Regions from separate parts of the Weizmannia agrestimuris genome, predicted to be linked through region 1. Evidence: riboswitches for the same ligand, from Rfam matches in the RefSeq annotation. Region 1 holds a riboswitch; each other region holds the start of a gene.
What was found. Region 1 has a riboswitch for S-adenosylmethionine ahead of NFR98_RS09315 (methionine ABC transporter ATP-binding protein). Riboswitches for the same ligand answer to the same signal wherever they lie in the genome.

Region 1 (4,221 bases):
AGCCTTGACGGCTACAATATTGATTTCTTTGAAGATGAAAAAGAGAGCATCTGGATGATGGCCAATGCTTACTACAAATTAATTTCGGATTATGTGAGGAAAAACAATAAACCGGAAGACAAAGGAAAGAAACCGGTCGAATCCAAATAAGGTGAAAAAATATGGAAAAACAAAGCGGGATGAAGCGGGGCCAGACGATTGCGTTCCGGATCCCCCAGGATACGCCCGATCATATTTTAAAAGAACTGTCAAAGTTAAAAGAAAAAGAGAAACGGAACTTCTCCGCCAAAATAGCCGGATATGTCTTACAGGGCATCAACCAGTCGCTCGTAAAGGACAAAGAAACCATTACAATCCCGCTGCCGCGCAAACTGACAAAAGTGCAACATGACTGGCTGAAGCATGAACATTCGGAAGCGATGCTCGGCAGCATTGTTTACGAACTGATTCAGGATCCACTCCGGGCGACTTCGCTCTTTGCGGCCCTGTCGAAACAACCTGTATCTATGGATGAGACGCTTTTTTTACAGGAAGACGAATTGCCGCAAACCAGCGAAGAAGCGGACGCGAAACCGGTTCGATCCGGTGGTGAGCCGCCTGGATCGGATGATCTTGATGCATTCGACTGGAGAACTGCCGCCGTCGAACCGGCACCGCCCGAAACGGGAGCGCCGGAAAAAGAAGAAGATGCGGAAGACCTGCTCGGCGATTTTCTCGCCAGCATGAATAAATAAAGAGCGCAGGGTGAACCCCTGTGTTTAAAACTTGTACGAAATGTAAGGGGATGGCACAGATGGAAAATGTAATCGAAGTTGCCGATGTGAGCCTTGTGCGCGACGGCAAAAAACTGCTCTCGGACATTCACTGGACGGTCAAAAAAGGGGAGCACTGGGCTATCCTCGGCTTAAACGGTTCCGGCAAAACCACTTTGCTTAATATGATCAATGGGTATATTTGGCCAACAAAGGGGAGCATCAAGGTGCTCGGAAAAACGTTCGGAAAAACAAGCCTGCCGGAACTGCGGAAATCAATCGGCTGGGTCAGCTCCTCCATCCAGGAGAGAATACCGCGCACCCAGCTTGCAAGCGATGTGGTTATCAGCGGCAAATATGCATCCATCGGGCTGTATGAAGCGGTGGATGCACAAGACGAAGAAAAAGCCCTGCGCTTGATGGAACAATTACATTGTGCTTCCCTTTTTAGCCGTGCTTATGAACATTGTTCGCAAGGAGAGCGGCAGAAGCTTTTAATTGCGCGCGCGTTAATGGCGGAACCGCGCATCTTAATTTTGGACGAGCCTTGCAACGGGCTGGATTTGTTTGCCCGGGAAATTTTGCTAGAAAGTGTGGAAGAGCTGGCGAAAGATAAGAACGGACCGACGCTTGTATATGTCACGCACCATCCGGAAGAAATTTCTCCCGCTTTCCAAAAAACATTGCTGATCAGGAACGGGGAAGTTTTCCGGCAGGGCCGGACTTCCGAGATGATTGAGAAACAAGTGCTTTCCCGCTTTTTTGAGCATGAAATTCAGGTGGAGTGGCGCGGAAACCGGGCATTGTTTCAAGTTGTCTGACGATTGAAAAACAAAAAAATGTAAAATAATGAATTGACAAATCCCGAGCCGTCCACTAATATTTAAATATAACAAATGAATAACTTATCCAGAGAGACTGAGGGACAGGCCCGATGACGTCCAGCAACCTTCAAATCTTTTTTGAAAGGTGCTAATTCCTGCAGAATGGTTCATTCTGAGAGATAAGTCACTTGACCGGCAAACCTCTTTCGAATGAAAGAAGGTTTTTTTTTGCCAAAAGGAACAGAAGGAGTTTTCAACATGCTGGTATTAGAAGATATTCATAAGGTATACGGAAAAGGGAAGGACAAAAAGGTTGAAGCGTTAAAAGGCATCAACCTGCGTGTTGAAAAAGGGGAAATCTTCGGGGTGGTTGGTTACAGTGGTGCCGGGAAAAGCACACTGATTCGGTGCGTCAATCTGCTCGAGCGGCCGACTTCCGGGAAAGTGCTCGTTAACGGGGTCGACCTTGTGCGCCTGCCGCCTGCCAAGCTACGTCAAGAGCGAAAAAAAATCGGCATGATTTTCCAGCAGTTCAATCTGCTTCAGTCAAAGACGATTTTTCAAAATGTGGCCATGCCGCTTGTGCTGGAACATCGCCCGAAGGAAGAAATAAAGGCAAAAGTGGCAGAATTATTGTCTTTTGTCGGGCTGGAAGAGAGAATGCATCACTACCCTGACCAGTTGTCAGGCGGCCAGAAACAAAGGGTCGGTATTGCAAGAGCCCTTGCGACAGATCCGGACATCTTGCTTTGTGACGAGGCAACGTCTGCCCTTGACCCGAATACGACCGAAGCCGTGTTGGACCTTTTGCGGAAAGTCCGGGACGAGCTGGGCATTACGATCCTGATGATTACCCACGAAATGAATGTCATTCGTGATATTTGTGATAAAGTGGCGGTGCTGGACGGCGGAAAAATTGTGGAGCAGGGCCCTGTAATCGACCTTTTCACAGAACCGAAAACGCAAATTGCGAGAAGCTTTGTGAAAACTGTGCTGAATGATTCGATTCCGCCATCGGTGCAAAAACTGATCGATGAAAGCAGCAAAGACAATCCGCATGGTATTTACCGGATTCTGTTTAAAGGCGCTTCCACCAATATGCCGCTCTTATCCAATACGGCAAAACATTTTTCAATCGACCTGAATGTGCTTCATGGCATGATCACCGAACTTCAGGGAATCCCTTTTGGCAACCTGCTTGTCGAATTGAAAGGCGACCCGGAAGAAATGAAGCGGGCCATTCAGTACATCAACGATCACGAAGCGATCATTCGGGAGGTGGAGAAAAATGGCATTTGATTGGTCATGGTTTTGGCCGCAATTTTTCACGGCAATGGGCCAGACGCTGTACATGGTGGCTGTATCATTACTCATTTCCATCATCATCGGCATTCCGGTCGGCGTCATTCTCGTTATTACCCGGGAAAACGGCATTTGGGAAAACAAATGGATTTTTAATATTTTAAATGTGATTATCAATATTTTCCGGTCGATCCCGTTTATTATTCTCGTTGTCGCGATCATTCCGTTTACACGCTGGGTTGTCGGGACAGCGATCGGAACAACGGCAGCGATTGTGCCGCTCGTGTTGTACACTGCTTTTTACATCGGGAGGCTCATTGAAAGTTCACTGCTTGAAGTTGACAAAGGTACAATCGAACTTGCGCAGTCAATGGGTGCGACGAACTGGCAGATTATTTGGCGGTTTTTGCTTCCGGAAGCAAAGGCATCCATGGTACTCAATTTGACGATTGCCACCATCGGGCTGATTGGGGCTTCCGCGATGGCAGGTGCGGTCGGTGCCGGCGGGATCGGGGATTTGGCGATTACGTACGGGTACAACCAGTTTCAGACAGGCGTCATGATCGTTACCGTGATCACGCTGATCATTTTCACCCAGCTTGTCCAGACATTGGGCAACTTTCTCTCCAAAAAAATCCGGAGAAAATAATATTGGAAAAAAGGGTTACACCTTTTTTATAAAAATTCAATTCAGGGGGACTTAGCAGCGATGAAAAAATTTGCGATTCTATTATTGGGACTGATCCTGGTTTTGGCAGGATGCGGGGCCAAAAACAATTCGAGCAGTACAAGCACAAAGACAATCAAAGTCGGGACAACCACTTCTGAAGTTCCGACATGGAATTTAATCCAGAAACTCGCGAAAAAGAAAAATATCAATATTAAGATTGTCCGCTTTGACGACTATGTACAGCCGAACCTCGCACTAAACGACGGGGAAATTGATATTAACGCATTCCAGACGGTTGTTTATTTCGATGATTTTATCAAACAACGCAATTTGAAGCTATCGGCGATCGGCACAACCAATATTTGGCCGATGGGGATCTACTCGAAAAAATATAAAAAGGTCAGTGAAGTGAAAGACGGCGACCAAGTTGTGATTCCGAAAGATCCGACAAACCTCGGCAGGGCTTTGCTTTTGCTGCAAAAAGCCGGCTTGATTACGACGAAAAAAGGTTTCACAGGAAAAGGCGGGCTTGAAAATGTCGCTTCAAACCCGAAACATTTGAAAATTACTGCCGTGGATGCCGCCCAAACACCGCGTGGCCTGGATGATTCGGCACTCGCTGTGATCAATTGCGATATGGCCATTAATGCCGGCTTAAACCCGACGAATGACT
Region 2 (4,221 bases), on a different contig from region 1:
ATAAATGCCATCCACTGCAGCGACGAAATCAATGTTTTCATAGACACACCGTTCTTTCCGTTCAAAAAATGGAAAATACCAGTAAATATAATTATAGCAAAACAGGTTTTACATTTTAAACATAAAACACTTCGCCGACGGGGGAGGGATAGCGGGCATGGCGGACAGCGGCATAAACAGGGGTTGCAAACCGGACGGGGCGCGGGTTAAGCCATGTTTTTTGCCTCTATTTAAATGATATATATGTGGCAGGGGCTAAGCTATGTTTGGATCCGCAAAAAATTTCTGATCGATCTTCATGCAGAACGCTTTTTGTATGAACTTGTCACTAAAAGAGTTTGCGGCTGCCTTCACTTAGGCGTGCTATCTCGAAAAAAGTTATGATGGATAATTTTTGCTGGTGCTGTGTGGTAGCGACATGGCCGGTTATGTTAAGGAATCGAGCAAAAAAGGTGTTGTTCCTTAACATAGAGGCCGTCTATGTTGAGGAAGCGAGGTCAAAAGGCGTTGTTCCTTAACATAGAGCCCGTCTACGTAAAGGAAGCGAGCGAAAAAGGTGCTGTTTCTTAACATAGAGCCCGTCTACGTAAAGGAAGCAAGCAAAAAAGACGTTGTTTCTTAACATAGAGTGCGTCTACATTAAGGAAGCGAGGTAAAAAGACATTGTTCCTTAACATAGAGGCCGTCTACGTTAAGAAAGTTCGGTAAAAAGATGTTGTTTCTTAACATAGAGGTCGTCTACGTAAAGGAAGCGCGGTAAAAAGACGTTGTTTCTTAACATAGAGCGCCTCTACATTAAGGAAGCGAGCAAAAAAGGCACTGTTCCTTCAAATAGAAGCGTCTATGTTCATTCTTTGCCAAAATTTGTTTGGGTAAAAACAATCCGGGCAATGGATCCCTTGCCCGAAAACATTCCTTATTCTGTGACGCTTACGCTGGCGCTGGCAACTGCCCGTTTGTGTCTTCTGATTGTATAGAAAATGAGGATGGCCCATATTGCCGCAATGGCTGTATAGGTAACGCCGTACCAGCCGCTACCGGCGCCCGCCATTTTTAATAAAGTTTGCACGTTGCTGAACACAATCATGCCGCTGACAATGACAGCCAGCAAATGAGCCGGCAGGATTTTAACCAGATAGGCTGCAATCGGCGCGGCGATCAGGCCGCCAAGCATGAGGGCGATCGTCCAAATCCAGTTAATTTGCATAGCGCCGAGGGATAAGAGGAAACCGATGCTTGATGCCAAGGATACAGCAAATTCACTAGTATCCACCGAGCCGATCACTTTCCGCGGTTCGATGTCATTTCTGGACAGCAAAGCCGGTGTGGCGATAGGGCCCCAGCCGCCGCCCCCCGTTGCATCAAAAAATCCTGCGACAAAGCCAAGTGGGATAAAAAATATGTTTGACCTGGTTTGCTTTTTGACTTTCGACGCCCCGCGCGTATTGAACAGAAACCGGGTAAGAATATAGAGGCCAAGGGCGATCAGAAAAATAGAAATGTACGGTTTTAATGTGCTTGCAGGAAGATGGCTAAGCACGGTTGCCCCGAGAAAGGCGCCGACAGCTCCAGGTACAACCAGTTTCCAAATGATCCCTTTATCGACATTCCCAAATTTCATATGTGAAACTCCGGAAGCCGCCGTTGTAAAAACTTCCGCCAAATGCACAGAAGCTGACGCGACAGCCGGCGCAATCCCGAAAGCTAGCAAAAGTGAGGTTGAAGTCACCCCGTAACCCATTCCAAGAGATCCATCCACCAATTGCGCGGCAAGGCCGACAAGTGCTAAGACAATTAATTTTTGCATGTTCATGTTCCCCGCTTTCTTCATCCATAAATTTGATTCATCCTGATGTAGAGGAATTATACGCATCAGGGCCTATCCTGGTTCAAACGGCCGGCCTTGCAGAAATAAAAAATCTTTCCGCCATTTTTACGGAAAGACAGCGAGTAAAGGATAAGCGCTTATCTTCCAAAATGGTACCCATTTTGCTGGAATTGGCACCTTGCTGCTCGCTGCAGGTTGCCGGACTTCATAGGGCCAGATCCCTCCGTCGCTCTTGATAAGTTATTTGTTGTTTAAAATTTTATCAGAAAATAAATGGAAGTCAATATAATTATTTCAAGTTTTTTTATCGGATTTATACGAATGGGGGGATAAAGAAAAAAACTTCCCATCAGATCACGCTCTGTCGGGAGTTTTTTTCTTTACGCTGGATTGGTTTTAAAAAGCAGGTCATCAGGATCAGGCGGGGCATCATGGCCGCTTTCATTTGCTTCACAAAACGAAAAAGAGTCCAAACGGGTTAGCAGGCCGTCCCATTCTGGCAGTTTGTACGAGCTGCACACCCGTGCCTGCCCCCTTCCCGCCCAGAAAACGGTTTAATCAACCCCGCTTGTTTGTGCCCGCTTATCGCACAGTTGATTTCTGTCCTTTCCCTGCCTAAGGGAACCGGTTTTATCAACACAGCCGGCTGGAGCCTATTCCTTTGCTTTAATTCTCAGTGACAAGACGACGAGCACGATTAAAATAGCGAGGCAGACGCTTGTTCCAATCGGGTTGCCTCCGCCCAGCAAAAAGGACAGGAAAATGCCTGCCAGTGCAAGCAGCGCAATCCAGACCATGAAAGGATACCCTTTTACACGGAAGGAAGGCAATTTTGCATACGACTTCCGGAGTCGCAGTTCGGCTGCACAGATGGCGATCCAAACAAGGACGACGGTAAATCCCGGAATGGTCATCAAATAGCTGATGACCTCATCCGGCGTAAGATAGGCCAGAATCACGCCGGCTAAAATAAACAGCGAGGTCAGCAAAATACTGATCAGCGGGACGCCTTTCCGGGAAATTTTTAAAAAGGCGCGTGGCGCTTCTCCGGACTGCGCCATGTTAAACAGTGTGCGCGAAGTGGCATAAATGCCGGAATTGGCGGCAGAAAGAACGGCCGTCAAGAGCACAAAATTCATCACATGGGCGGCAGCGGGGATCCCTGTGCGGCTGAATACCTGTACAAACGGGCTTTCCACGGAAGAAACCTGGTTCCATGGGATAATGCCGCAAATGACCAGGATTGGCAAAATATAAAAAAGCATGACGCGGACAACGGTCTGTTTAATGACACGCGGCAACACTTTCTCGCTGTCTTTTGTTTCCGAAACGGTAACACCGATCAGTTCCGCGCCGCCGTATGAAAACATAACGATCAGAAAAGCGCTGAACGTACCGTGAAGCCCGTTCGGGAAAAAACCGCCGTGCGCGGTATAGTTAGACACCGTGGAAGATGTCCCGGGGAATAAACCGAATAAAATCAGAGCACCAAGCAGGATAAAAACGATCAACGTGATGATTTTAATGCCGGCAATCCAAAATTCAAATTCGCCGTAGTACTTCACTTCAATTAAATTGATGCCGACCACGAAAGCAGCACAGAGCAAACTGAGTAGCCATAGTGGCGCTTGGGGAACCCAGAATTGCAGGAAGCTCCCGGCTGCAAGCAGTTCCACAACTGTAACAATGACCCAGTTGATCCAGTACAGCCAGCCAATAATGAAAGAAACCCGGCTGCCGAACGCTTTGTGGATCAGATTTTGGACGTTGAGGCCGGGGTGGACGAGTGCCATTTCCCCAAGTGCTGACATGACAATGAATAAAAGTGCGCCGCCGATCAGGTAAGAAACGGCAACACTCGGGCCGGCAAGGCTGACGGTATCGGAGCTGCCTTTAAAAATGCCGGTTCCGATCATCCCGGCCAATGCGATGAACTGGACATGCCTTGGTGATAAGCCTTTTTGCAAATGATGTTGGTTTTTCTCCATTTCTATCAATCTCACTTTTCTGTTTTAGATAAACGCTTTTCAGTGCTAAAGCATTTATTCTATTTTAGCAGAAAAAAAGGAATATTGATATACAAAAAAATGGAATCGCCGGATGACAGATGTACCCGCATTTCACCAAAGCAAAATGTAAAAAAACGACGGGGCACCACTCATCGTAGCAACTCGCCGTTCTGTTTAATATGTGTCCCGGGATGGTTGCCGAAGCGCTGAATATCCATATTTAGCATGTCGTTCTGTTTAATTTTTGCTCCGGGATGGGCCGGAAGCAGAGGAAAATGCGCAGACGTGCCCTCTTTTCTGCTTACTTTTTATCAAACCCTTGGCGTTCTACAAATTCCTTCATAAAAACGCGCGATGGTTCTTTGAAAAATTGTGCCATTTGGC
Region 3 (4,221 bases), on a different contig from region 1:
AGCCTGCTTGTCCGTCCATGTATCTGCCGGATAAAGGACGTCATCTGACACCCCTTCAATATGAACCGGGATGTGTAGCCCGAAAATATCATCCTGCCGTGTTTCGGTATCTTTCAGTTTGCCGTTTATCGCAGCCCGGACCATGGCCCGCGTATCGCTTAATTTCATGCGGGAACCGGTTCCGTACGGGCCGCCTGTCCAGCCGGTATTGACAAGAAATACCTGGACGTTGTGCCTGTCAACTTTCTCGCCGAGCATTTCCGCATAAACGGCGGGCTCAAGCGGCAAGAACGGCGCGCCGAAGCAAGTGGAGAACACGGCTTCCGGGCGCGTGACGCCGCGTTCGGTACCGGCCAGTTTAGAAGTGTAACCGCTTAAGAAATGGTACATGGCCTGCTCTTTTGTCAGCCTGCTGATCGGCGGCAGGACACCGGATGCATCGGCCGTCAGGAATATAATGGTTGACGGATGGCCGGCCATGCCGGAGCGGGCAATATTGCCGATGTTTTCAATCGGGTAAGCAGCCCTTGTATTTTCCGTCAGTGCATTGTTGTCATATTGCGGTTTGCGGGACACCGGATCTACGACCACATTTTCAAGTACGGTCCCAAAACGGATCGCCTGGTAAATTTGTGGTTCTTTTTCTTCCGTAAGCCCGATGCACTTTGCATAGCATCCGCCTTCAATATTGAAGACACCGCTGTCGGACCAGCCGTGCTCATCGTCCCCTATAAGTGCGCGCTCCGGATCGGCGGAAAGCGTCGTTTTCCCGGTCCCGGACAAGCCGAAAAACAGGGCCGTATCGCCGTTTTTCCCAGTATTGGCGGAGCAGTGCATGGGAAGGATGCCTTTTTGCGGCAGCAAGTAATTCATGATGGAAAAAATGCTTTTTTTCATTTCGCCTGCATATTCCGTCCCGCCGATCAAAATTATCCGGCGTTCAAGTGAAATCATGATGAACGCTTCGGAATGCGTGCCGTCAAGCGCCGGGTCTGCCTTAAACAGCGGCGCGGAAAGAATCGTAAATTGCGCATCGTGTTGATAGAGCTCCTCCGCATCCGGCCGGATAAACAATTGATACGCGAATAAATTATGCCAGGCGAACTCATTCACGGTCTGGATCGGAAGGCGGCTTTTTGGATCGGCACCCGCAAAACCTTTAAACACAAAAATTTCGTCTTTCCCTTTTAAATGCCGGACCATTTTTTCATAAAGCCTGTTGAACACGCCGGGAGAAACCGGCTGGTTGATTTTGCCCCAGTCGACACGGTCTTTTGATTCGGAGTCGACGACAATAAATTTATCTTTCGGTGACCTTCCTGTATATTTTCCTGTTGCAGCAGAAATGGCCCCTTCCGTTGTCAGTACAGCTTCTTTCCGTTCGATAATTTTTTCCATTAATTGTGGCACGGAAAGCTGCATGCGTACGTTTTCCCCCGACAACAAAAACTTTAAATCGTCAGAAGCGCCAATCAGATCCATTTTCATAAACCGCCCCTTTGAATAACTTATTTCACTTTAAACGATATCAGTATAACATATTCATCCGTTTATTACATACTTTTTTCCGGGAAAAATGCAGAGGACAAAGGGGAGAAGGGCGAAAAAATCATTGACAGCGCCTGCTAAATTGCGTATGATTTTACTTTGAACGGATACTCTTATCCCGAGCTGGTGGAGGGACGGGCCCGATGAAACCCAGCAACCCGCCTCTGGAACAGGCAATGCGCTCGCAACGCAGCTGCCGCTTGACTTCCAGGCAAAGGTGCTAACCTGCAGCAAGGAATGTTTCCTTGAACGATAAGAGTGAAAGGCGCGATTGATTGAAGTCAAAACCTTTCCACTCATGATGAATGGGGAAGGTTTTTATTTTTGGCTTTGTACATGAAATGAATCGAGTTTAGGGTATGAGTACCGTTTCCAATATGTAACCATATAAGGAGGAAAAGCGGATGTTAAAAGGACGGCATTTGTTCACATCGGAATCGGTGACGGAAGGCCATCCGGACAAAATTTGCGACCAGATTTCCGATGCCATTTTGGATGCCATTTTAGAAAAAGACCCGAATGCCCGCGTTGCCTGTGAAACTTCCGTCACGACAGGGCTTGTGCTCGTCACGGGGGAAATTTCCACCAATACATATGTGGATATTCCGAAAGTGGTGCGCAAGACCATTAAAGAGATCGGCTATACGCGCGCGAAATACGGGTTTGATGCGGAAACCTGCGCGGTGCTGACATCGATTGACGAACAGTCCGAAGATATTGCGCGCGGCGTTAACCAGGCTTTGGAAGCCCGCGAAGGCGGGATGAGCGACGAAGAGATTGAGGCAATCGGAGCCGGCGACCAGGGCCTGATGTTCGGGTTTGCCTGCAATGAGACAGAAGAGCTGATGCCGCTTCCCATTTCGCTTGCCCACAAGCTTGCCCGCCGTCTTGCTGAACTCCGCAAACAAGAAGTGATCCCGTATTTGCGCCCGGATGCAAAGACACAGGTGACAGTTGAATATGACGAGAACAACCAGCCTGCCCGGATTGATACGATTGTCATTTCAACGCAGCATGATCCTGACATCAGCGCCGGACAAATCCAGGAAGATATGAAAAAATACGTCATTGAACCGGTTGTGCCGGCACACTTGCTCGATGCGGATACAAAGTATTTGATTAATCCGACCGGCCGCTTTGTTATCGGCGGCCCTCAAGGGGATGCGGGGCTGACCGGCCGCAAAATCATTGTCGACACGTACGGCGGCTATGCACGTCACGGCGGCGGCGCATTTTCCGGGAAAGACCCGACGAAAGTGGACCGTTCCGCTGCTTATGCCGCCCGCTATGTTGCGAAAAATATTGTTGCGGCAGGCCTTGCGGAAAAATGCGAGGTACAGCTTGCGTATGCGATCGGGGTGGCGAAGCCCGTTTCTATTTCCATCGATACGTTTGGGACCGGAAAAGTGCCGGAAAAAGTGCTGATCGAGGCGGTCGAAGCTCATTTTGACCTGCGCCCGGCCGGCATTATCAAAATGCTCGACTTGCGCCGTCCGATTTACAGGCAGATCGCTGCGTACGGGCATTTCGGCCGCGATGATTTGGATGTGCCTTGGGAAAAAACGGACAAAGCCGGGGCGTTGAACGAATTCGCCCGCAATCATATCGGAAAATAATATGAAAAAGAGCGCGCCTGGTATACAGGCCGCTCTTTTTCATAAAACGGCGGGAATAAGGAATCCTGTTTGCCTCATTTTTAACAAAAACCCTGCAAACTGGCGGAAAACATGCTAAACTATATTACATGTGCAGAATTTGGCCGTCAAATTTTGGCGGAAATGCATTTGTTTTTTAAAGAAATAAATTTACAATAGAGTATATCGAAATGAAGTAGGTGACTTTTTACATGTGCGGATTTATTGGCTGCGTCCATGACCATCCCGTTACATTATCAGACGAAGACAGGCAACAGTTTAAACAGATGAATCATATGATTGAGCACCGCGGCCCGGATGATGAAGGCTTTTATGAAGACGAGCATATCCAGTTCGGTTTCAGGCGCCTGAGCATTATCGATATCGAGGCGGGGCACCAGCCTTTAACATACGAAAACGAACGGTACTGGATTATTTTTAATGGCGAAATTTATAACTATGTGGAATTGCGTGAAGAACTGCTAAAAGAAGGGATGACATTCGAAACGAATTCGGATACGGAAGTCATTCTTGCCATGTACAGCCGTTACGGCGAAAAAGCAATCGGACGTCTGCGCGGGATGTTCGGGTTTGCGATCTGGGATAAGCAGGAACAAACGCTTTGCGGCGCGCGTGACCCGTTCGGCATTAAACCGTTCTTCTATTATGAAGACGGCGATAAAATGTATTTCGGTTCTGAAAAGAAAAGCATTTTGCTTGCCATGGAAAAACCAGAACTGAATTATGATGCTGTCCAATATTATTTAACCTACCAATTTGTGCCCGAACCTTTCACCATGACAAAAGACATCCGGAAACTTGAACCGGGCCATTATTTTGTGAAAAAAATTGGCAAACCGATGGAAATCAAACGATATTGGAAAGCATCCTTCCACCCGGTTCATAAAAGCGAGGACGAATTTATTCAAGAAGTGCGTGACGTAATGATTGATTCGGTGAAAGTCCATATGCGCAGCGATGTACCGGTTGGCGCATTCCTGTCGGGTGGGATCGATTCCTCGATTACGGCATCGATTGC

Region 2: linked by a shared signal. The riboswitch ahead of NFR98_RS14355 (sulfite exporter TauE/SafE family protein) and the one ahead of NFR98_RS09315 (methionine ABC transporter ATP-binding protein) in region 1 are both predicted to bind S-adenosylmethionine.
Region 3: linked by a shared signal. The riboswitch ahead of metK (methionine adenosyltransferase) and the one ahead of NFR98_RS09315 (methionine ABC transporter ATP-binding protein) in region 1 are both predicted to bind S-adenosylmethionine.

Annotation. Positions count from the first base shown of each region.
Region 1 is NZ_CALPDC010000020.1:33,350-37,570, forward strand. It holds gene NFR98_RS09300 (ParM/StbA family protein) at 1-150, shown strand, start outside; gene NFR98_RS09305 (hypothetical protein) at 162-734, shown strand; gene NFR98_RS09310 (ABC transporter ATP-binding protein) at 794-1,573, shown strand; SAM riboswitch class I at 1,655-1,762, shown strand; gene NFR98_RS09315 (methionine ABC transporter ATP-binding protein) at 1,835-2,875, shown strand; gene NFR98_RS09320 (methionine ABC transporter permease) at 2,865-3,527, shown strand; gene NFR98_RS09325 (MetQ/NlpA family ABC transporter substrate-binding protein) at 3,588-4,221, shown strand, end outside.
Region 2 is NZ_CALPDC010000057.1:2,906-7,126, reverse strand. It holds gene NFR98_RS14360 (purine/pyrimidine permease) at 1-41, opposite strand, end outside; gene NFR98_RS14355 (sulfite exporter TauE/SafE family protein) at 917-1,873, opposite strand; SAM riboswitch class I at 1,963-2,070, opposite strand; gene NFR98_RS14350 (amino acid permease) at 2,482-3,816, opposite strand; gene nfsA (oxygen-insensitive NADPH nitroreductase) at 4,139-4,221, opposite strand, start outside.
Region 3 is NZ_CALPDC010000014.1:28,966-33,186, reverse strand. It holds gene pckA (phosphoenolpyruvate carboxykinase (ATP)) at 1-1,488, opposite strand, end outside; SAM riboswitch class I at 1,659-1,807, shown strand; gene metK (methionine adenosyltransferase) at 1,953-3,164, shown strand; gene asnB (asparagine synthase (glutamine-hydrolyzing)) at 3,395-4,221, shown strand, end outside.